Regions from separate parts of the Nonomuraea sp. NPDC004354 genome, predicted to be linked through region 3. Evidence: riboswitches for the same ligand, from Rfam matches in the RefSeq annotation. Region 3 holds a riboswitch; each other region holds the start of a gene.

The links. Region 3 has a riboswitch for cobalamin ahead of ACWENQ_RS44015 (ribonucleoside-diphosphate reductase subunit alpha). Riboswitches for the same ligand answer to the same signal wherever they lie in the genome.
Region 1: linked by a shared signal. The riboswitch ahead of cobN (cobaltochelatase subunit CobN) and the one ahead of ACWENQ_RS44015 (ribonucleoside-diphosphate reductase subunit alpha) in region 3 are both predicted to bind cobalamin.
Region 2: linked by a shared signal. The riboswitch ahead of bluB (5,6-dimethylbenzimidazole synthase) and the one ahead of ACWENQ_RS44015 (ribonucleoside-diphosphate reductase subunit alpha) in region 3 are both predicted to bind cobalamin.

The regions. Positions count from the first base shown of each region.
Region 1 is NZ_JBSGDV010000013.1:181,616-188,187, reverse strand. It holds gene ACWENQ_RS30585 (cobalt-precorrin-5B (C(1))-methyltransferase) at 1-55, opposite strand, end outside; gene ACWENQ_RS30580 (cobalt-precorrin-6A reductase) at 181-921, shown strand; gene ACWENQ_RS30575 (precorrin-2 C(20)-methyltransferase) at 894-2,357, opposite strand; gene ACWENQ_RS30570 (precorrin-8X methylmutase) at 2,363-2,983, opposite strand; gene ACWENQ_RS30565 (hypothetical protein) at 2,980-4,512, opposite strand; cobalamin riboswitch at 4,524-4,711, shown strand; gene cobN (cobaltochelatase subunit CobN) at 4,747-6,572, shown strand, end outside.
Region 2 is NZ_JBSGDV010000020.1:152,604-159,175, forward strand. It holds gene ACWENQ_RS38110 (Dyp-type peroxidase) at 1-776, opposite strand, end outside; gene ACWENQ_RS38115 (copper chaperone PCu(A)C) at 769-1,329, opposite strand; gene ACWENQ_RS38120 (MFS transporter) at 1,462-2,010, opposite strand; gene ACWENQ_RS38125 (hypothetical protein) at 2,190-2,711, shown strand; cobalamin riboswitch at 2,881-3,075, shown strand; gene bluB (5,6-dimethylbenzimidazole synthase) at 3,106-3,738, shown strand; gene ACWENQ_RS38135 (hypothetical protein) at 3,818-6,572, opposite strand, start outside.
Region 3 is NZ_JBSGDV010000033.1:25,116-31,687, reverse strand. It holds gene ACWENQ_RS44015 (ribonucleoside-diphosphate reductase subunit alpha) at 1-1,000, opposite strand, end outside; cobalamin riboswitch at 1,088-1,286, opposite strand; gene ACWENQ_RS44010 (tripartite tricarboxylate transporter substrate-binding protein) at 1,310-2,206, opposite strand; gene ACWENQ_RS44005 (ArsR/SmtB family transcription factor) at 2,268-2,846, opposite strand; gene ACWENQ_RS44000 (alpha/beta hydrolase) at 2,926-4,521, shown strand; gene glmS (glutamine--fructose-6-phosphate transaminase (isomerizing)) at 4,624-6,444, opposite strand; gene ACWENQ_RS43990 (hypothetical protein) at 6,457-6,572, opposite strand, start outside.

The sequences.
Region 1 (6,572 bases), on a different contig from region 3:
ACGCGCCGGTGGTCCAGCCGTGGCGCAGCCCTGTGCTCGGGGACGCGGTGCTCATGTGCCGCGGACGCTCATGTCGAGGACGCTCATGTCGAGGACGCTCAAGTCGAGGACGCTCATGTCGAGGACGCTCATGTCGAGGACGCTCAAGTCGAGGACGCTCTTGTCGAGGATGGAGGGGACGTGCGGCGGATCCTGATCCTGGGTGGCACGGCCGAGGCGCGCGCCCTGGCGGCCGCCCTCGACGGCGCCGTCCACGTCGTGTCGTCGCTGGCCGGGCGGGTGCGCGACCCCAGGCTGCCGGTGGGCGAGGTGCACGTCGGCGGGTTCGGCGGCGCGGCGGGGCTGGCCGCCTGGATCGCCGCCAACCGGATCGACGCCGTGGTGGACGCCACGCACCCGTTCGCGCGGCGGATGACCGCCGGGGCCGTCGAGGCGTGCCGTACCGCGGGAGTGCCGCTGCTGGTGCTGCGGCGCCCCGGCTGGCCGCCCCGGCCCGGCTGGGTGCTCGTCGACTCGCTGGAGGAGGCCGCGCGGACGCTGCCCTCGCTGGGCCGCCGCGTGTTCCTGACGACCGGGCGCAGGAGCCTGCCGGTGTTCGCCGGCCTGTCCGGTATGTGGTTCCTGGCCAGATCGGTCGACCCGCCCGAGCCGCCGGTCCCCGCCAACGTCCACGTGGTGCTGGCGCGCGGCCCCTACACCGTCGAAGGGGAGCGGGCGCTCATCCGCGAGCACCGGCTCGACGTGCTGGTCACCAAGGACAGCGGCGGCGAGATGACCACCGCCAAGCTGACGGCCGCCGCCGAGCTCGGACTGCCCGTGGTGGTCGTGCGACGGCCGCCGCTGCCCGAGGACGCGGTGCTCGTGGACACCGTGGCGGCGGCCGTGGCGTGGGTTCATGCCGGGTATCGCCTCGGGGTGTAGACGACGCCGTCGCCGGTGACGCGGGTGGTCGAGGAGCCGACGATCAGCAGGCAGCGCATGTCGACCTGCGCCGGGTCGAGCCCGGCCAGCGTGGTCACGGTGATCGTCTCCTGCGGCCCCCCGACGTCGCGGCCGATCACCACGGGCGTGGCCGGGTCGCGATGCTCCATGATCAGGTCGCGGGCGGCGTCCACCTGCCAGGTACGGCTGCGCGAGGCCGGGTTGTAGATCGCCAGCACCAGGTCGGCCGCGGCGGCGGCACGCAGCCGCCCGGCCACGATGTCCCACGGCTTGAGCAGGTCCGACAGGGAGATCACGCAATAGTCGTGCCCCAGCGGCGCCCCCGCCCTGGCGGCCACGGCGTGCGCGGCCGTCAGGCCCGGCACGATCCGCACCGGCACGCCGGGGAAGCCCTCGGCCGCCTCCAGCACCGCGCTGGCCATCGCGAACACGCCGGGATCGCCGGACGAGACGACCGCCACCCTGCGGCCCTGGCGGGCCAGCTCCAGCGCGTGCGCGGCCCGCTCGGCCTCCACCCTGTTGTCGGTGCGGTGCCTGACCTGGCCCGCCCGCTGCGGCACCCGGTCCACGTACGGGCCGTACCCCACCAGGTCGGTCGCCTCCGCCAGCACCTGCCGCGCCTCCGGCGTGAGCCACTGCGCTCCCGCGGGCCCGAGCCCCACCACCGCGACGCCCGGCCTCAGCTCCTCGTCGGCCCGCCCGCCGCCGCTGGGCAGCATCGCCAGCGAGAAGTACGGCACGCTCGCCGGGTCCACGTCCTTGAGCGGCTCGATCCGCTGGCTCGCCGTCGTCGCCCGCTCGACGTACCACGCCTCGTCCAGCCGGCCCGCCTCCGCCAGCGCGTCACGGACCTTCTCGAAGGTCCTGCCGAGCTTGAGCACGGCCACCGAGTCGGCGCTCTTCAGCTTCTCGGTGATGACGTCGGCCGGGAGCGTGCCGGGCAGCACGGTCAGCGTCTCCTCGTGCTCCACCAGCGGGCGTCCCAGCACCGCCGCCGCCCCCGCCACCGAGGTGACGCCCGGCACGACCTCGGTCTCGTAGCGGTGGGCCAGCCGCTTGTGCATGTGCATGTAGGAGCCGTAGAAGAGCGGGTCGCCCTCGCACAGCACCACGACGACCCTGCCCGCGTCCAGATGGGCGGCCAGCCGCTGCGCGCACTCGGCGTAGAAGTCCTCCAGCGCGCCCTGGTAGCCGCCGGGGTGGTCGGTGGTCTCCGTGGTCAGCGGGTACTTCAGCAGCTCCTCGACCTGCCCCTCCCGCATGTACGGCAGCGCGATCGACCGCGCGATGCTCCTGCCGTGCCTGGCGCTGTGGTAGGCGATCACGTCCGCCTCGCCGATCAGCCTGGCCGCCTTGACCGTCACCAGCTCGGGATCCCCGGGCCCCAGCCCCACCCCGAACAGCCGTCCCGCCACGTCGCTCACTCTCGTTCGGAGGCGATCGCGTTGACCGCCGCTGCCGCCATCGCACTGCCGCCCCTGCGGCCGTGCACCACCAGGTACTCCAGGTCACCGCTCGCCAGCGCCTGCTTCGACTCGGCCGCCCCGATGAAGCCCACGGGGATGCCGAGCACCGCCGCGGGGCGTCCCGCGCCCTCCTCGACCAGCTCCAGGAGCCTGAACAGGGCGGTGGGCGCGTTGCCCACGGCGACGACCGCGCCGTCCAGCCGGTCGCGCCACAGCTCCAGGGCGGCGGCGCTGCGGGTCGTGCCCATCCGCTCGGCCAGCCCCGGCACGCCCGGGTCGCCGAGGGTGCAGATCACCTCGTTGTCCCTGGGCAGGCGCGCCCTGGTCACCCCGGAGGCGACCATCATGGCGTCGCACAGGATCGGCGCGCCCCCGCGCAGGGCCGCCCGCGCCGCGGCGACCACGCCCGGCGAGTAGGCGAGATCGGCGACCAGGTCGGTCATGCCGCAGGCGTGGATCATGCGGACGGCCACCTGGGCCACGTCCTGCGGCAACCCGGCCAGGTCGCTCTCCGCGCGGATGGTGGCGAACGAGCGCCGGTAGATCTCCGCGCCGTCGCGGATGTAGTCGGTCATATCCCCTCTTCTTCGGTACGGCCCGCGACACGGTAGCCGGTCGGGGTGGCGACGACGTCGACCACCTCCCCCGCCGGACGGCCGCACCGCCGTTCGCACCCGGCCCAGTGGACCGGGCGGGCCGGTGGTTCGTGGCCGGGCCGTTCCGCCCAGCGTCTGGCGTCGAGCTGGACGTCGGCCAGGGATTTCGCGCACCCCGGGCGGCCCGTGCAGGCCGACAGGCCCGCCCACGGCGTCCCTGCGACGGCGACCAGCCCGGCAGCGGTGAGCCGGTCCGCGATCGGCTGGACGGCGTCGGCGGGCAGGTCGGGCAGGACGACGGTGCGCCACGGCGTGACGCGGATCTCGGCGGCGCAGGCGGCGAGCGCCGTGGCCTGACCGGCGGACAGGCGGCCGAGCGGGACCACCACCTCGAGCGCGACCCTGCCGTCACGCTGCGGGCGGGTCCCCGCGTCGCGCACCCCGGCACCGCGCGCGGCCGTCTCGACATCCGGGGCCACCATCTCCAGGTCGTCCCCCTGTCGGGCCTGCGCGGGAGCCTGGTCGTCCCCCTGCCGGGCCGGGGCGGGAGTCTGGTCGCCCTGCCGGGCCGGGCCGGGGAACCGGGCGTCCTGTCGCGGAGTCGCCGGGCCGGGGTCCTGGGTGGTCGGCGGGTTCAGGCGGGCGGCGAGCCGGGCCGGGCCGTCCGGGAGGTCGGTGACGCGCCAGGCGGTGCCGTCGCTCAGCTCCATGAAGACCGAGGCCGCCGCGAGCATCAGCGGAACAGCGCCGGACACGGTCACGGGTACGGCCTGCCGTTCCCCACCGAGCAACAGCACCCCGCCGACGGGCGAGGTGGCAAGGAAGGTCACGTCGGCGCCGCAGGACAGGACGTCACCGGTGCCGTCGTCCAGGGCGAACAGGAAGCGGCCGGAGAGCGCGGCCAGCTCGGGGGCGGCGCACAGCCGGCGGTCCAGGTCGGCGACCAGCGGCCGGACGTCCACCAGGGACGAGGGGGCGCGTCCCGCCAGCGGTGAGGCGAGGATGTTGCGGACCCGCTCGTGGGTGGCCGACGGCAGCAGCCCCGCCGCCGCCATCCGCGCCGCGAAGACCGGCACGCTCGCCGCGGCCGCGCCCGGTCCGGGACCCGCCCGAAGCCCGTCCGGCGCCACGCCCGCGGAAACCCCCGCCTGCGCCGCGCCGGCGAGCGGTGCGCCCGGCACCGCTCCTGAGGGGATGCCGTCCGGCGCCATGTCCGCTGCCGCGACGCCGGCCGGGGCCGGGCGAGCGGGCGTCCCGGCAGGTGGAGCGGCGGGCGGGGCGGGGGTGACGCGCAGGCCGCGGACCTGGAGGTTCGCCCGGGAGGTCAGCTCGATCACGCCCGATCCCAGCTCGGCCGCGCACGCCGCCACCTCGCCCAGCTGGGCCGCCGTGAGGACGCCACCGGGGATGCGGACCCGGGCGAGCGCGCCGTCCGCGGCGGTGTGGACCTGAAGGGCCCCGGGACACGCATCAGGGCGCAGGTGTCCTGAAACGTCGGTTATGTCCACGGGGAGGATGGTAACCCGTTCAAAACCCTCTAGTCTGATCACAGACGAGGGCGACGGAGGAAGCCGGTGCGAAGCCGGCGCGGTCCCGCCACTGTGACCGGGGAGCGAACCCCACCGCAGGCCACTGTCCGGCGACGGACGGGAAGGCCGGGGTGAGCGTCGATCCGGGAGCCAGGAGACTCCCGCTCTCGTGACACCCGCGACCGGGGCGAGGACCCCGAGGGAGGAGTTCCTGTGCCCGAGAGCACGGCCGTCCTGCTGCTGTCCACCTCCGACACCGACCTGCTGAGCGCGAGGGCGAGCGGCGCGCCGTACCGCCTCGGAAACCCCGCCCGGCTGACGGTCGACGACCTGCCCGCGCTGGTCGAGGGCACGGACCTGGTCGTGGTGCGGCTCCTCGGCGGGCGCAGGGCCTGGGAGGAGGGGCTCGACCGGCTGCTCGCGGGACCACGGCCCGTGGTGGTGCTGGGCGGCGAGCAGGCGCCCGACGCCGAGCTCATGGAGCTGTCGACGGTCAGCGGCGGCGTCTGCGCCGAGGCGCATGCCTATCTCGCCCACGGCGGCCCGGCCAACCTCGCCGAGCTGCACGCCTTCCTGTCCGACACGGTGCTGCTGACCGGCAACGGGTTCGCGGCGCCCGAACCGGCCCCGGCCTGGGGGCTGCTCGAGAGGGAGCGTTCCGCCGCCGAGGGGCCCGTCGTGGGCGTGCTCTACTACCGCGCGCACCACATGGCGGGCAACACGGCCTTCGTGCGGACGCTCTGCGACGCGATCGAGGCCGCGGGCGGCCGCGCGCTGCCGGTCTTCTGCTCCTCGCTCCGCACGGCGGAGCCCGGCCTGCTCGACACGCTGCGGACCGCCGACGCGCTCGTGGTGACCGTCCTGGCCGCAGGAGGCACGCGGCCCGCGACGGCCGGAGCCGGCGGCGACGACGCGGCGTGGGACGTGGGCGCGCTGGCCGAGCTGGACGTGCCGATCCTGCAAGGGCTGTGCCTGACCACGAGCAGGCAGGCGTGGGAGGAGAACGACGACGGCCTGTCACCGCTGGACGCGGCGTCGCAGGTGGCGATCCCCGAGTTCGACGGCCGGATCATCACGGTGCCGTTCTCGTTCAAGGAGGTGGACGCGGACGGGCTGACCGTCTACGCGGCCGATCCCGAGCGCGCGGCCCGCGTCGCCGGCATCGCCGTACGGCACGCCCGGCTCAGGCACGTCCCGAACGCCGAGAAGAAGCTCGTGGTGATGCTGTCGGCCTACCCGACCAAGCACGCGCGCGTCGGCAACGCGGTCGGCCTCGACACCCCCGCGAGCACCGTGAAACTGCTGGCCAGGCTGGCCGGCGAGGGCTACGACCTGGGCGAGGGCCTGCCCGGCGTCGCCGAGGGCGACGGCGACGCGCTGATCCACGCGCTCATCGCGGCCGGCGGCCAGGACCAGGAGTGGCTGACGGAGGAGCAGCTCGCGGCCAACCCGGTGCGCGTGCCCGCCGCCACCTACACCTCCTGGTACGGCACGCTCCCCGCCGAGCTGCGCGAGGCGATGGAGCGCCACTGGGGGCCGCCGCCCGGCGAGCTGTTCGTGCACGAGGGCGACATCGTGTTCGCCGCGCTGCGGGCGGGCAACGTCGTGGTGATGGTGCAGCCGCCGCGCGGCTTCGGCGAGAACCCGATCGCGATCTACCACGATCCGGACCTGCCGCCCAGCCACCACTACCTGGCGGCCTACCGGTGGCTGTCGGCGGAGTTCGGCGCGCACGCGATCGTGCACGTCGGCAAGCACGGCAACCTGGAGTGGCTGCCCGGCAAGTCGGCGGGCTTGTCGGCCGCGTGCGGGCCCGACGCGGCGCTGGGCGACCTGCCGCTGGTCTACCCGTTCCTGGTCAACGACCCGGGCGAGGGGACGCAGGCCAAGCGGCGGGCGCACGCCGTCCTGGTGGACCACATGGTGCCGCCGATGGCCCGCGCCGACACCTACGGCGACATCGCCCGCCTGGAGCAGCTGCTGGACGAGCACGCCTCGATCGCCGCGATGGACCCGGCCAAGCTGCCCGCGATCAGGGC
Region 2 (6,572 bases), on a different contig from region 3:
TCGGCCCTGATCCGCCGCAGCACCAGGGTGGTGCCTCCCTGCAGCCGGCCGCCCTCCGCCGGGATCCAGACCGCCCGCTCGAACTCCGGCGTGCCGGAAACCGGGTTGACCGTCCCGTCGAGCTGCCCCATGACGTTGCGCTGGGTCAGCCCGCTCGGCTGCGTGTGCGCGGCCCGCCTGAACCCGCGCTGGGTCCAGCGCACCTTCGCGAACGCCCTGGCGTCCTTGACCACCATCCGCAGCGTGTGGGCGACGGTGAGCGGATCGTCGGCGCAGATCTGGACGAGCAGGTCCCCTCCGCTCCAGCGCTTCTCCAACTTGTCGATCTTGAAGGCGGGCAGCGGGGCCACCGACGCGGGCCGCCGCCCGGACTGCCCGGCCGCGGCGAACAGGCCGGGGCCGAACCCGAACGTGACGGTCAGCCTGGACGGCAGCGCCGCCAGCTCAGGCTCGGTGTCGGCGAGCGCGGGCCGTCCCTGGGTCAGCCGCCGGGCGTCGTCGGTCAGCAGCCGCATCATCCTGGACACCTCCTCGCGGCCGATGCCCTTGCGCAGGTCGAGCCCGACGAACACGGCGTGCGCCTGTGGCGCGGTCGCCACGCCCGCCTGGTGCAGGCCGTGGAACGGCTCGACCGCCCTGCCGTCGGCGACCACCGGGGGTGCCGTGACCGTGCCCGCCCCCGCGGCGGGGGCGGAGCCGGCGACGGCGGCCACCGCCGCCACGGCCCCGCCCGCCAGCAACCGGCGGCGATTCACCGCGAGCCCGAGCTCAGCCATGGTCGCCACTCATGTCCATGCCGGGCTGGTAGTCCTCCTTGCCCCCGGCGAAGTCCTTGCCCATGGCGGTGAAGGCGAACGTGCCGCCGCCCTCGAGGACGAGCGTGAACGGAACCTCCGCGCCCGGCTTCACCTCCTCGGTGACCCCCATGAGCATGATGTGGTCGCCACCGGGCTTCAGCACGTGGGAGCTCTTGGCGGGGATGACGAAGCCGCCCTTCTTCGGCTGCATCACCATCTTCCCGCCGGACTCCACCACCTCGTGCAGCTCCACCTTCGGCGACAGGGGGCTGCTGCCCGCCACGACGGTGACGGCCGTACCGGAGTTGTTGACGAGCGTGCCGAAGGCGGCGGTCATCCCCTTCTTCGTGGTCTTGATCCACGGGTCGGTGATGGTGAGCGCGGAAGCGGCAGCCGACTGCCCGGACGATCCGGACGGCCCGGACGGCGAGGCCACGGCGACCTGCTTCGGAACGGAGTCGGCCGCCTCCTGGACGCCACAGGCGGCCAGACTGGCCACGCCGATGACAACGACGATGACGCGCGAGAACATGGAAAGCCCTTCTTCCGGCTGAGCCGGCACTGGTGTCATGGCACTGATGTCGACCCGGCGCCCGTCACGACAGGGACGCCGGGGAGCACCCCTTTCCCGGGGTGGCCCGCATCGGCCTCCTCGAACGGGAGGTCAGGCGGGAACGGTGCGCATGACGCCAGGAGGGCCGCGCCGGCCCATCTCGTGGCCGAGCAGGATGGAACGCAGGATCACCGGCCGCTCGGCCGGCGCGGGGACGGCCGTGCGGGCCGCCGGATCGACGAACGCCAGCACCGCGACGAGCAGCCGTACGGCCAGCCGCCGCAGCAGCGCCCACAGGGCCGCCTCGCCGTGCGACATCCACAGCGCCGTCAGCCCGATCGCCCATCCGTGCATGACCAGCATGCCGAGGCCCGGCACCAGCCAGGACTGGCCGTGCGCGTGCCCCGCGACCACCGGCTCGACGGCATGGGCGCCGGCGAACAGCACGTGCAGCACCAGCTGCGTGGCGGCCAGGGTCACGGCGATCACGGCCGCCGACCGCTCCCGCCCGGCCAGCGCCTGGGCCGGCAGGAACGACACCAGCAGCGCCACCACCACCGACGGCGCCGACACCGACCCGCCGGCGAACACATGGGCGGCGATGCCGAGCATGACCGAGACCGCGGCGAAGGCGGCGGCTCGCAGAGCTCGAAGCGGCATCGTGGCTGACATGGCCCGGCCATCATCCCACGCTTACCCGCCGCCTCCCAAAGCGGATTCTTCGCCGCACAACCGACCTCGAGCACCACCTCCTGCGCCGAACGGGTGGACGGAGCGTGGCGCCTGACCCAGGGTGGGAGAACGGCCGCCGACCCGACCCACCGTAGGAAGAGAGGACCATGCCGCTCGCAGTCGCCACCCTCGCGCTTCTCGCCGCGACCCTCACCGCAGGCACCACCGCCCCTCCGCCCCCCATCACCGCAGGCGCGACCGCCCCTCCGCCCCCCATCACCGCAGGCGCGACCGCACCCCTGCCCGCCGCCCCCGCGGCCGCCACCCGTCGCCTTTCGACCGCCCCCGCGCTGGTGACCGCCGCGCCCCCGGTCAGCACCGCGTCCCGGTCCGCCGCGTCCCCGGTCACCGGCCTCTCCCCCGCGCCCAACCTGCGCGCCTGCTACGACGGCGCGTGCAGGCTCTCCCTCAGCCGGGCGGTGTCCTTCCGCGTCAGCTCGCGCTTCGGCATCACCAGGCTGGCCGTCACCTTCACCGGCGACCAGGTGAAGGTGAAGGGCACCGGTCCAGGCGTCAGCTCGCAGGCGCGACTGGGCGCGGGCACCACCGGATCGGTCAACGGCATCGGCGTCCAGGTGCTGTCCCTGTCCGCCGACCGGGTCGTCCTGCGGCTGTCCCCCCGGCGGTGACAGCCGTCCAGGCACGGCAGACGTCGCGGCGCACGCGTCCGCCCCCTCGCGCGAGGAAGCCTGGACGAGCCCGCACCGGCCGTGGTGACACTACCGCGGGCAGGGCGACGGAGTCCCGGCCGACCTCGCCGACCGGGCGGGTGAAGTGATCGGCTACCGTACTGCCCGGCGAACTGTTGCGAGGTGCCCCGCGTTCGCGGGGAGAATCGGGAAGCCGGTGAGAGTCCGGCACGGGCCCGCCGCGGTTACCGGGGAGCCTCCGCCCACGCGCGCGAGCGCAGTCACTGGCCCGACAGGGCTGGGAAGGCCGGCGGGCAGGCGTTGATCCGGGAGTCCGAAGACCGGCCTCGCGTTCACCGCCCCCACGGGGGCGCGAGTCAGCGGGAGCCTGCCCATGATCAGCCAGCTGTACGACGTCATCCACCGCCGCCGCGACGTGCGCGGCGAGTTCACCGGCGCGCCGGTGCCCGACGAGGTGCTGCACCGCGTGCTGTCGGCCGCGCACGCGGCGCCCAGCGTCGGCCTGTCCCAGCCGTGGGACTTCATCCTGGTGCGCGACCGCGCCGTCCGCGCCGCCTTCCACGATCACGTACGGCAGGAGCGGGACACGTTCGCGGCCACCCTCGACGGCGAGGCCGCCCGGCGGTTCGCCCGGATCAAGATCGACGGGGTGCTCGAGTCGACGCTGTCCGTCGTGGTCACCTACGACCCTGGCCGGGGCGGGCCCGCGGTGCTCGGCCGCCACGCCATCGCCGATGCCGGGCTCTACTCGGTGTGCCTGGCCATCCAGAACCTGTGGCTGGCCGCCACCGCCGAAGGGCTCGGCGTCGGCTGGGTGTCGTTCTACCGCGAGTCCTTTCTGCGGGACCTGCTGGGCGTCCCCGGCGTGGTGCGACCGGTCGCGTGGCTGTGCGTGGGCCCCGTCTCCCACCTGGAGGAGGTCCCTGACCGGGAACGGCACGGCTGGCGACGGCGCCGCCCGCTGGACGCCGCCGTCCACCACGACCGCTGGACCGGCGACCGGTGACCTGCGCCCGGCCGCCGGGTGGGAATGCCCGCGCGAAGCCCATCCGGGAGAGCCCCTCCTACGGGCGGGCCTTCCGCGGTCAGCGGAGCCGGTCGCGCAGGCGGGCGCACTCGTGGGCGAAGCGGGTGCCGCGCCCGCTGTCCGCGTGAGCGGACACGCACGGGATCTCGCCTCGGGCGCCGGTCCACGCCGCCACGTCGGTGGCCAGCGCCACCGCCGCGGTGTGGCCGGCGGTCGGCCGCTCCCCCCGGCCCGGCAGCAGCACCGGCAGCATCCCCCTGAGGATGTCCCAGACCTGCTCGTGCGCGCCCCGGCGGGCGGCGCCGGCGAGGGAGTCCAGCACCGGAGGGATCGGGTATCCGGCGCGGCGGATCAGGAACGCCAGCTGGCGGCCGACCGCCTCGGCGGGCAGGCTGTCCCGGGCCGCCATCCGCAGCAGCAGCGGCACCGCCTTCGGTTCGCCCTTGGCGAGGAAGTAGGCGAGCATGACCGCGATGGCGTCACCGGCCGGGCCGTCGGCGTCGGCGAGTATCGCCAGGTGCGGCGGGTAGATCCCGGGGCGGGTCCACCGGTACAGCAGGTAGGGCAGGTAGTTGACGGCGACGACCTCGCGGTGCGACGGCAGGACCGCCGCCCACCAGGCCATGGAGTTGCTGTGGTCGTCCCAGTGCCAGGACGACGGCTCGCTCAGCAGCTCGTCGACCAGGTCGTGCCCGGTCGGCTCGGCGCGCAGCACCGGCACCAGCTCGACCTGCGTGGCGTCTTCGGGCGTGCGCTCCTCGAAGAGATGGCGGGTGCCGCCCTCGACGTAGGCCCACGCCACGCCGGTCTCCGGGTCGGGCGGGCCGCCCGCGGACAGCCAGGCGGCGGCCTGGACGGCTCCCCGCGAGCCCACGCGTGCGGCCCGCTCGGCGGCGGCGGGGTGGGCTCCGCGCGGCAGCCGCAGCAGCGCCTGCCCCAGGTCGGCGGCCAGCGGCTCGACACCGGCGGCGGCGCACGCCTCGAGCCGGTCCACCAGCGTCGCGGGGTCCAGGTGCCCGGTCATCAGGGTGGGCGTGGCCAGCAGGACGGGCGGCAGCGTTCCCTCCCGCAGGGCCACGTAGATCTCGCTCAGCCGGCGCAGCAGGAACAGGTGCGGCGGCGAGGCCCGCCCCGGGTCGGGCAGTCGCTGCCGCCTGCGCAGCTCCGCCGCGGGGTCGGGCTCCTGTTCGTGACCGGTCAACGGGTGCGGCCCCGCTGTCGGCATCCACCGGTCGGCGGGCTCGGCGGCGGGCACACCCGGATCGGCGCCCGGCGTGATCACCTCCCTGACCAGGGCGGCGATCCAGTCGCCGGTCTCTGTCCAGCGCTCCTTGGCGTACAGCTGAGCGGGGTCGTCCAGCTGAGCGGGGTCGTCGAAGGCGCGCTTCAGCTTCGCGCGCAGGGCCGGACGGTCGCCCGCGGCCGCCACGAAGGCGGACAGCCACCGCTCGTCCTGCATCCATCCGCGCCGGTACCGCTGCCACGCGTCGAGCGCGGGCGCGGGGAACCGGCCGGGGCCCGGCAGGACGGGCAGCGGCGCTGGGGTGAACGGCTCCGGTGCCTCCTCGGCCGCGAGGTCGCCGCCGAACACCGCCGCCACCTGCGCGCCGAGGTCGGCGGGCAGGGCGGGGACGGCCTCGGCGATCAGCGGAGCGGCCGGGCCGAACGCGGTGGCGTGCTTGACCGCGAGGGCGGCCGCGCGCCGCCGCACCTCGTAGGAGGTGTGGGAGAACGCCGTGACGAGCGCGGGCGCCAGGTCGGCGGCGCGCGCGGGCGCCTGCCGTACTTCCTCCTCCAGCCAGGTCAGGCCGGCGCGGGCCAGCTTGGCCTCGGGACGGAAGGTCAGCGCGTCGACCGCGTCGACGACGTCGGCGGCGTCGTGGGGTCCGGTGCGGCGCAGCTGGGCCATCGCCAGCTCGGCGACCGTGCCGGGGGCGGCGGGCAGCAGCCGCAGATAGTCGCGGGCCCGCCCGGCCGACTCGTGCGGCCGCGGGTCGACCAGCTCGTGCAGGCGGACGAAGAAGCGCAGGTCGATGGCGTCGCCGCCGCGCAGGAACCGGCTCACGCAGCCGTCGAGGATCTCCTCGCGCGACACCGTGCCCGCCGCCAGGAGCTGCCCGAACAGGGCGAGCCAGCGGGTGGGTCCTGGCTTCGGCCGTTCGTCCCTGAGGGCCCGGCCGGCGCCCTCCGCGTGGAAGATCCTCGGCAGCAGCGGGCCGACCAGCGGGTCGTCGTCCACGGGAGGGGCCGACAGCCAGGCGACCACGAGCGGGTCGTGCTCGGGCGGCTCGGCGCCCGAGGCCCGCAGCGCCCCGAGGGCCAGCGGGACGACGCGGTCGCGCGGCCTGCGGATCTTCGCCGCCAGCCGTGCGGCCACATCGGCCTGGAAGGCGACGGGGCGCGCGGCCAGCGCGCGGAACACCTCGTCCAGCTCGTCCGGTTCTTCACGCCACGGGTCCGGGGCCGGCACCAGGTCACGGCGGGTCAGCCAGGCGGCCGTGGCCGCGGGGGCGGAGAGCGTGCCCGCGCCGGCGACCAGAAGCGGCGGCCCGAACGCGCTGACCGCGTCGGCCACCGCCCAGCGCACCTCCAGCCGCATCCACTCGGGGTCGTCGTCCTCGGCGGCGTCGTCCTCGGCACCCCCGCCCCGCCGGCTCTCCCTGGCCATCCGCGTCGCGGTCTCGCGCAACTCCTTGAGGAAGCCCGGCAGCCGGCGGCCCGCCTCGGCCCGCTCGGCCTCGGTCAGCGTGGTCACCAGGTCGGCGAGCGCCACGGTCTTGCGCTCGGTGACGAGGTCACGCACCTCCTGCCAG
Region 3 (6,572 bases):
GGGCCGGGATCTGGCGGGTGTGCAGGCCGGCCGCCTCCGCGGCCCGGTAGGCGTCGTCGAACGCCTCGCCGTACAGGTCGGTGAGGTGCGGCACCTCCTTGGGGTCGAACAGCGACCACACCTGGTCGGCCTCGACGCGGCGCATGAACTCGTCCGGCACCCAGTTGGCGAGGTTGAGGTTGTGGGTGCGGCGGGCCTCCTCGCCGGTGTTGTCGCGCAGTTCGAGGAACTCCTCGATGTCGGCGTGCCAGGTCTCCAGGTAGACGCAGGCCGCGCCCTTGCGGCGGCCGCCCTGGTTGACGGCGGCGACACTGGAGTCGAGCGTGCGCAGCCAGGGGACGATGCCGTTGGAGTGGCCGTTCGTGCCGCGGATGAGCGAGCCCCGGGAGCGGACCCTGGTCCAGGCGATGCCGATGCCCCCGGCGTACTTCGAGAGCCTGGCGACCTGGCCGTAGCGCTCGTAGATGCCCTCGAGGTCGTCGCGCGGCGAGTCGAGCAGGAAGCAGGACGACAGCTGCGCGCGGCGCGAACCCGAGTTGAACAGGGTGGGCGAGCTCGGCAGGTAGGACAGCGTGGACATCAGGGCGTACAGTTCGGCGGCCTCGGTGACCGAGGCGGAAAGGCCGCACGCCACGCGCAGCAGGAAGTGCTGCGGGCGCTCGAGCACGCCGCGCGTGTCGGGGTGGCGCAGCAGGTACCGGTCGTAGACGGTGCGCAGCCCGAAGTACTCGAACCTGTCGTCGGCGCTCTCGTCCACCAGCGCGTCGAGGGCGGCGGCGTGGGCGGCCACGAAGGCGGCCAGCCCGTCCTGGAGCAGGCCGGCGGCGTGGGTGGCCGCGATCGACTCGGAGAAGGTCCGCACGCCGTGCGCGGCGGCCTCGTCGGCGATCTCCTCGGCCAGCAGCCTGGCGGCCACCCTGGAGTTCTCCGGATCGGCGATCACCCTGGCGGCGGCCTCCTCGATGGCCAGCCGGCGATCCACCTCTACGGTCTGCGTCACGCTCTCTCCTCGCGAGCTCGGCCTCGTGAGGGCAGGCGAGAGCGCGCGGGCATGCCGCGAGGCCCCCCGGCCCTCCCTCGAGGCCATGGACAGGTCACACCGCTGGCAGGTCTTCGGACTCGCGGGCGTTCGTCAGCTTCCTACTGGCCGTCGCTTCCCAGGCCATGGGCCCAGTGCGTCGTGACGGCGGTCGTTCCCGCTCACCGCTGCGGGGCAGCGCCGGATTCGCACCGGCTTCCCTTTTTGCTCCGCCCTGATCGGGCGAACCAGCGACGACCAGGATCCTACATCTAGTGGCCGCGGGCGCAACTACCCCAACATGTCGATGAGGCCGAGGTCTTTGAGCACCTCACGGGTCCGCTCGGTCTCCGACCCGAGCCACACGCCGAAGTCGCCGCCGCTGAGGGGAATCGGCTTCCACCCTCTCGTACGGCACGCATCCGCCCACTGCCGGGACCCGGTGATCTCCTCGAGGATCGCGACCGCCTGGGCGTGCTCGCGCTCGGTCATCTCCCCCGGCCCGAGCACCCCGCACCAGTCGGCGAAGTCGACCCGCACGCCCGACTCCAGCAGCGTCGGCGCCTCGATGCCGTCGACCGGTTCGGCGGAGGAGACGGCCAGCACCCTGACCTGGCCCATGTCGATGCGCTTGCGCCAGTCGCCGAGCGGCCCGGCGGCGACGGCGGCCCGGCCCACGAGCAGCGCCGCGGCCGCGTCGTGCGTGGTGGGATAGCCGGCGTAGTCGAGCACCCTGGCGTCGGCGCCGAGCCCGCGCGCGACCAGCCCGAACAGCAGGTGGTCGGTGCCGCCCTGGGGCCGGCCCGCCAGCACCGTGGCGCCCGGGTCGGCGAGCAGCCGCCCGGCGAAGTCGTCGAAGCCGCGCAGCAGCGAGGCGGCGGGCACGACCAGCACCTCGACGTCGCCCACCAGCCTGGCCAGCGGGGTGCCGGCCGCCTTGGAGCCGTTGCGCAGGGCGGTCGCGAGCGCGGGCAGGCCCGTCACGGTCAGCGAGGTCCCGCCGTCGGCGACGCCGCTGTATCTGAACTGGCCCGCCAGGACCTTCGCGACGGGGATCCACGCCTCTCCGCCCGGCACGACGGTGAAGCTGGCTCCCTGCCGGGGGACCGTGGCGCCGCACCCGGCCAGGCACGCCAGCGCGGCCACCGTCCCCGGCACGAACGCTGCCACGAACTCCCGACGGCGCATGCGCGCCCCTCCCCGTCGCCCCCAACCCTTGTACAGGATGTTATTGGATGATCACCTTGCGTCACACCTCGGGGGTGGCGGGCAGGTCGGCGGGAACGGCGAGCAGCCGGATGTGGAGGGGCCTGGCCTCCGGCGGGGCGTCGGCGGCCCGCCGGCTGTACTTCTTCAGCAGCAGGATGTACTCCTCGAAGAAGTCCTCCAGCTCGTCCAGCCGCATCCGGCCGAGCGCGCGCGACACCTTCACCCAGGCGGGGTCGGCCTGGTAGGCGGCGGGCAGCTGCTCCAGGAGGATCCGCTTGTCCTCCTCCAGCCCGATCCGGTGGAACTCGGCGAGGACCGGGCGGTCCTCGGGGGCGAGCTGGGCGGGCAGCGGCAGCCTGATGTCGCCCGTCTCCGCCCTGCGCCACCACCGCTCGCGCCCGGTGGACCGCTCGGGGATCTCCTCGATGAATCCGTACTTCTCCAGCTGGCGCAGGTGGTAGCTGGTCGTCCCGGTCTTGGCGTCGAGCAGCGAGCCGAGCGTCGTGGACGTGGCCGGGCCGTGCAGGCCGAGGTGGCGCAGCATCGCGCGGCGCATGGGATGGGCCAGGGCCTTCAGCTTGCCTGGATCGTCCAGAACCCAGGGCTCGTCATCCTTCATGACGATCACCCTAGTACTCCAGAAGGATTTCTGCAGACATCTCTTTGCCGATAGTTCTCTGCAGACTATCTTCGGCAATATGACGCGATTCGTGAAGACAGTGATGCCGGCGCTGCTGGCGCTCTTAGCGGCACTCGGCCTGGCCGGGGCGGCTCAGGCCGCGCCCCCGGCCGCGCCCCCGGCCCCGCCCGCCGTACCCGTGCCCGGCGACCTGGCGGCGACGGAGGTGAGCTTCGCCGGCAGCGGGCTCACCCTGCACGGCACGGTCCTGGCCCCCAGGAACCGGCGCGGCGCGCTGCCGGGGATGGTGCTCGTGCACGGGGCCGGCGCCGGCACGCCCAGGACCAAGCTCATCACCGAGGCCGTGGAGTTCGCCAGGCGCGGCATGGCGGTGCTGGTCTACGACAAGCGGGCGGCGGGCTACTCGACCTTCCGGCGCTCCTACTCGCAACTGGCCGACGACGCGCTCGGCGCGGTGGCGGCGCTGCGCCGGCAGACCGGGGTGGACCCGGGCAAGGTCGGGCTCTGGGGGCTCAGCGAGGGCGGATGGGTGGTGCCGCTGGCCGCCTCCCGCTCCCGGGACGTGGCGTTCGTCGTGCTGGTCGGCGCCAACTCCCTCGAGCCGCTGCGCCAGCAGTCGTGGGCGGTCATGGCGGGCCTGCGCAAGGCGGGCGTGTCTGGGGCCCTGCCCGGCAGGGCGGTCCCCACGCTGTACCGGGCGATCTCCGCCGGCGGGCTGTTCCCCGAGCCGTGGCACGACCCGCTGTCTGTGCTGCGCGCTGTCCGCCAGCCGGTCCTCGCCATCTGGGGCACCCACGACCTGCTCACCCCGCCGCGGGAGAGCCCGCCGCTGATGGCGCGGGCCCTGGCCGAGGGCGGCAACGAGCACGTGACGCTCCGGCTGTTCCCCGGCGCCGAGCACGCCGCCCACCTGACCCCCGACGGCGGCGTCACCCGGCTGCCCGAACTGGCCCCCGGCTACGCCGACCTGGTCGGCTCCTGGGTGTCGGACGTCGCCACGGGCCGGGCGCCGCGGACGAGCCCGCCCCCCGCCGCCCCCCGGGCGCACCAGGCCTCGGCGACCGTCGCGGTGCCGCCGCCCGCCTGGTGGGAGTCGGCGCCCGTGCAGACCGCGGCGCTGCTGCTGTTCCTGACCGCCTTCCTCGGCTACCCGCTCACCGCGGCCGCCCGCCGGATCAGGCGCCTGGCCACGGCTTCGGGCGCACGGGGATCCCGCGAAGGGGCCTCCGGCACAGGGCGTCCAGGCGCGGCCGCCTCCGGCACAGGGCGTCCGGGCGCGGCGGCCTCCGGCGCCGGAGGATCCGGAGCGGAGGAATCCGGCGCGAAGGGAGCCGGGGCACGGTGGGCCGGGGCGGCGCCGAGGGTGCTGGCGGCCTCCGGTCTGGTCGTGGTGCTCGGCGGCTTCGCGTACCTGACCTACCTGATCATGACCGGTGGCAAGCTGGCCCAGCCCGGCCCCGTGCTGGCGGGACGGCCCGTGCTCTGGCTGGCGTTGCAGGCGCTGACGGTGACCGTCGCCGTCACCACCGTCCTGACCGCCCGCGCCTGGCGCGCGGCCGAGCGGCGCGCGGAACGGGTACGGCTCGGCCTGCTCGTCACGGCGGGCGCCGTGATGATCCCCTGGGCCCTCTACTGGGGCCTGCTGCTGCCGTGAAAGCGGGTAGGCCGTGCGGGGGGAAGGCGGTGCGGGGTGCGGGGGGGTGCAGGCCGTGCGGCTGTGCGGGCGCCCGGCCCGCACGGCCGCACGGCCGCTCCGCTACTCGACCGTGACGCTCTTGGCCAGGTTGCGCGGCTTGTCGACGTCACGCTCCAGGGCGACCGCCGCGTGGTAGGCCAGCATCTGCAGCGGGATCGAGAGCAGGATCGGGTCGAGTTCGATCTCGTTCTTCGGGATCACGATCACGTCGTCGGCCAGCTTGGCCTCGGGCTCGCGATGGCCGACCATGAGCACCCGCCCGCCGCGCGCCCTGATCTCGCCGAGCGTGGTGAGGTTCTTGTCGAGCAGCTCGTCGTCGGGCACGATCGCCACCGTCGGCAGCTCGGGGCCGATCAGAGCGAGCGGCCCGTGCTTCAGCTCGCTGGCCGGGTAGGCCTCGGCGTGGATGTAGGAGATCTCCTTGAGCTTCTGCGCGCCCTCGCGGGCCACCGGGTAGCCGCGCACCCTGCCGACGAACATCATGCTCGGGTGCCCCGCGTACTTCCTGGCCAGCTCGGCGATGCGGTCGCCCTGCTGGAGGATCTTCTCGATCTGCGCGGGCAACTCGCGCAGCCCCTCGACGATGCGGCGGCCGTCGGCCGGCGACAGGTCGTGCACCCGGCCGAAGTGCAGGGCCAGCAGGGCGAAGGCGACCGCGGTCGAGGTGAAGGCCTTGGTGGAGGCCACCGACACCTCGGGGCCCGCGTGCAGGTAGATGCCGCCGTCCACCTCCCTGGCGATCGCGCTGCCCACGGCGTTGACGATGCCGATGACCCGCCCGCCCTTGCGCTTGAGCTCCTGGACGGCCGCCAGCGTGTCGTAGGTCTCGCCGGACTGGCTGATGGCGACGTAGAGGGTGTCGGGGTCGACGACCGGGTTGCGGTAGCGGAACTCGCTGGCGGGCTCGGCGTCCGCGGGGATGCGGGCCAGCTCCTCGATGAGCTGCGCGCCGATCTGGCCGGAGTAGTAGGCGCTTCCGCAGCCGATGATCTTCACGCGGCGGAAGGAACGGGTCTCGCGGGCGTCCATGTTGAGGCCGCCGAGGTGGGCGATGTGGAAGCGCTCGTCGAGGCGGCCGCGCAGGGTCCTGGCGATCGACTCGGGCTGCTCGGAGATCTCCTTGAGCAGGTAGTGCTCGTAGCCGCCGGTGTCGTAGTGGCCCGCGTCCCAGTCGACGGTCAGCGGCTCCTTGGCGGTCTCGCGCCCTCCGCTGGCGAAGGTGTGGAAGCCGTCGGCGGTCAGGACGGCCAGCTCGCCGTCCTCGAGGTGGACGACCTGGCGGGTGTAGCGGACGAGGGCGGCCACGTCGGAGGCGGCGAACATCTCCTTCTCGCCGAGGCCCAGGACGATCGGGCTGCCGTTGCGGGCGACCACGATCTCCTTGGGCCGCTCGGCGTCGACGACCGCGATGCCGTAGGTGCCGACGATGCTCTTGAGCGCCTTCCTGACCGCCGCCTCGAGCGTGTCGGTCTCGGTCACCGTACGGGCGATCAGGTGCGCGAGCACCTCGGTGTCGGTCTCGGAGGCGAAGGTCACGCCCTCGGCGACGAGCCTGGCGCGCAGCTCGTCGGCGTTCTCGATGATGCCGTTGTGGACGACCGCGATGCGCTCGTCGGACGACAGGTGGGGGTGGGCGTTCTCGTCGCTCGGCACGCCGTGGGTGGCCCAGCGGGTGTGCCCGATGCCGAGCGCGCCCTTGAACCTGGCGGGTACGGCCTTGGCCAGGTCGGCCACGCGTCCCTTGACCTTACGCAGCTTGAGGCCCTTGTTCGAGACCACCACCCCTGCCGAGTCGTAGCCGCGGTACTCCAGGCGCTGAAGCCCCTCCAGCAGGATGGGCGCGGCATCCTTGCTGCCGACATAGGCGACGATTCCGCACATGGGCCAACCTTCCTATCCGTAGACGATCCTGCGCAGCTGGCGCAGCGACAGCTCGGGAGCCGCCACGCGCCGCACGGGTAGTTCCGCCGCGATCCTCGGGAAGATCTCGTCGTTGGTGAGGCCGCGAG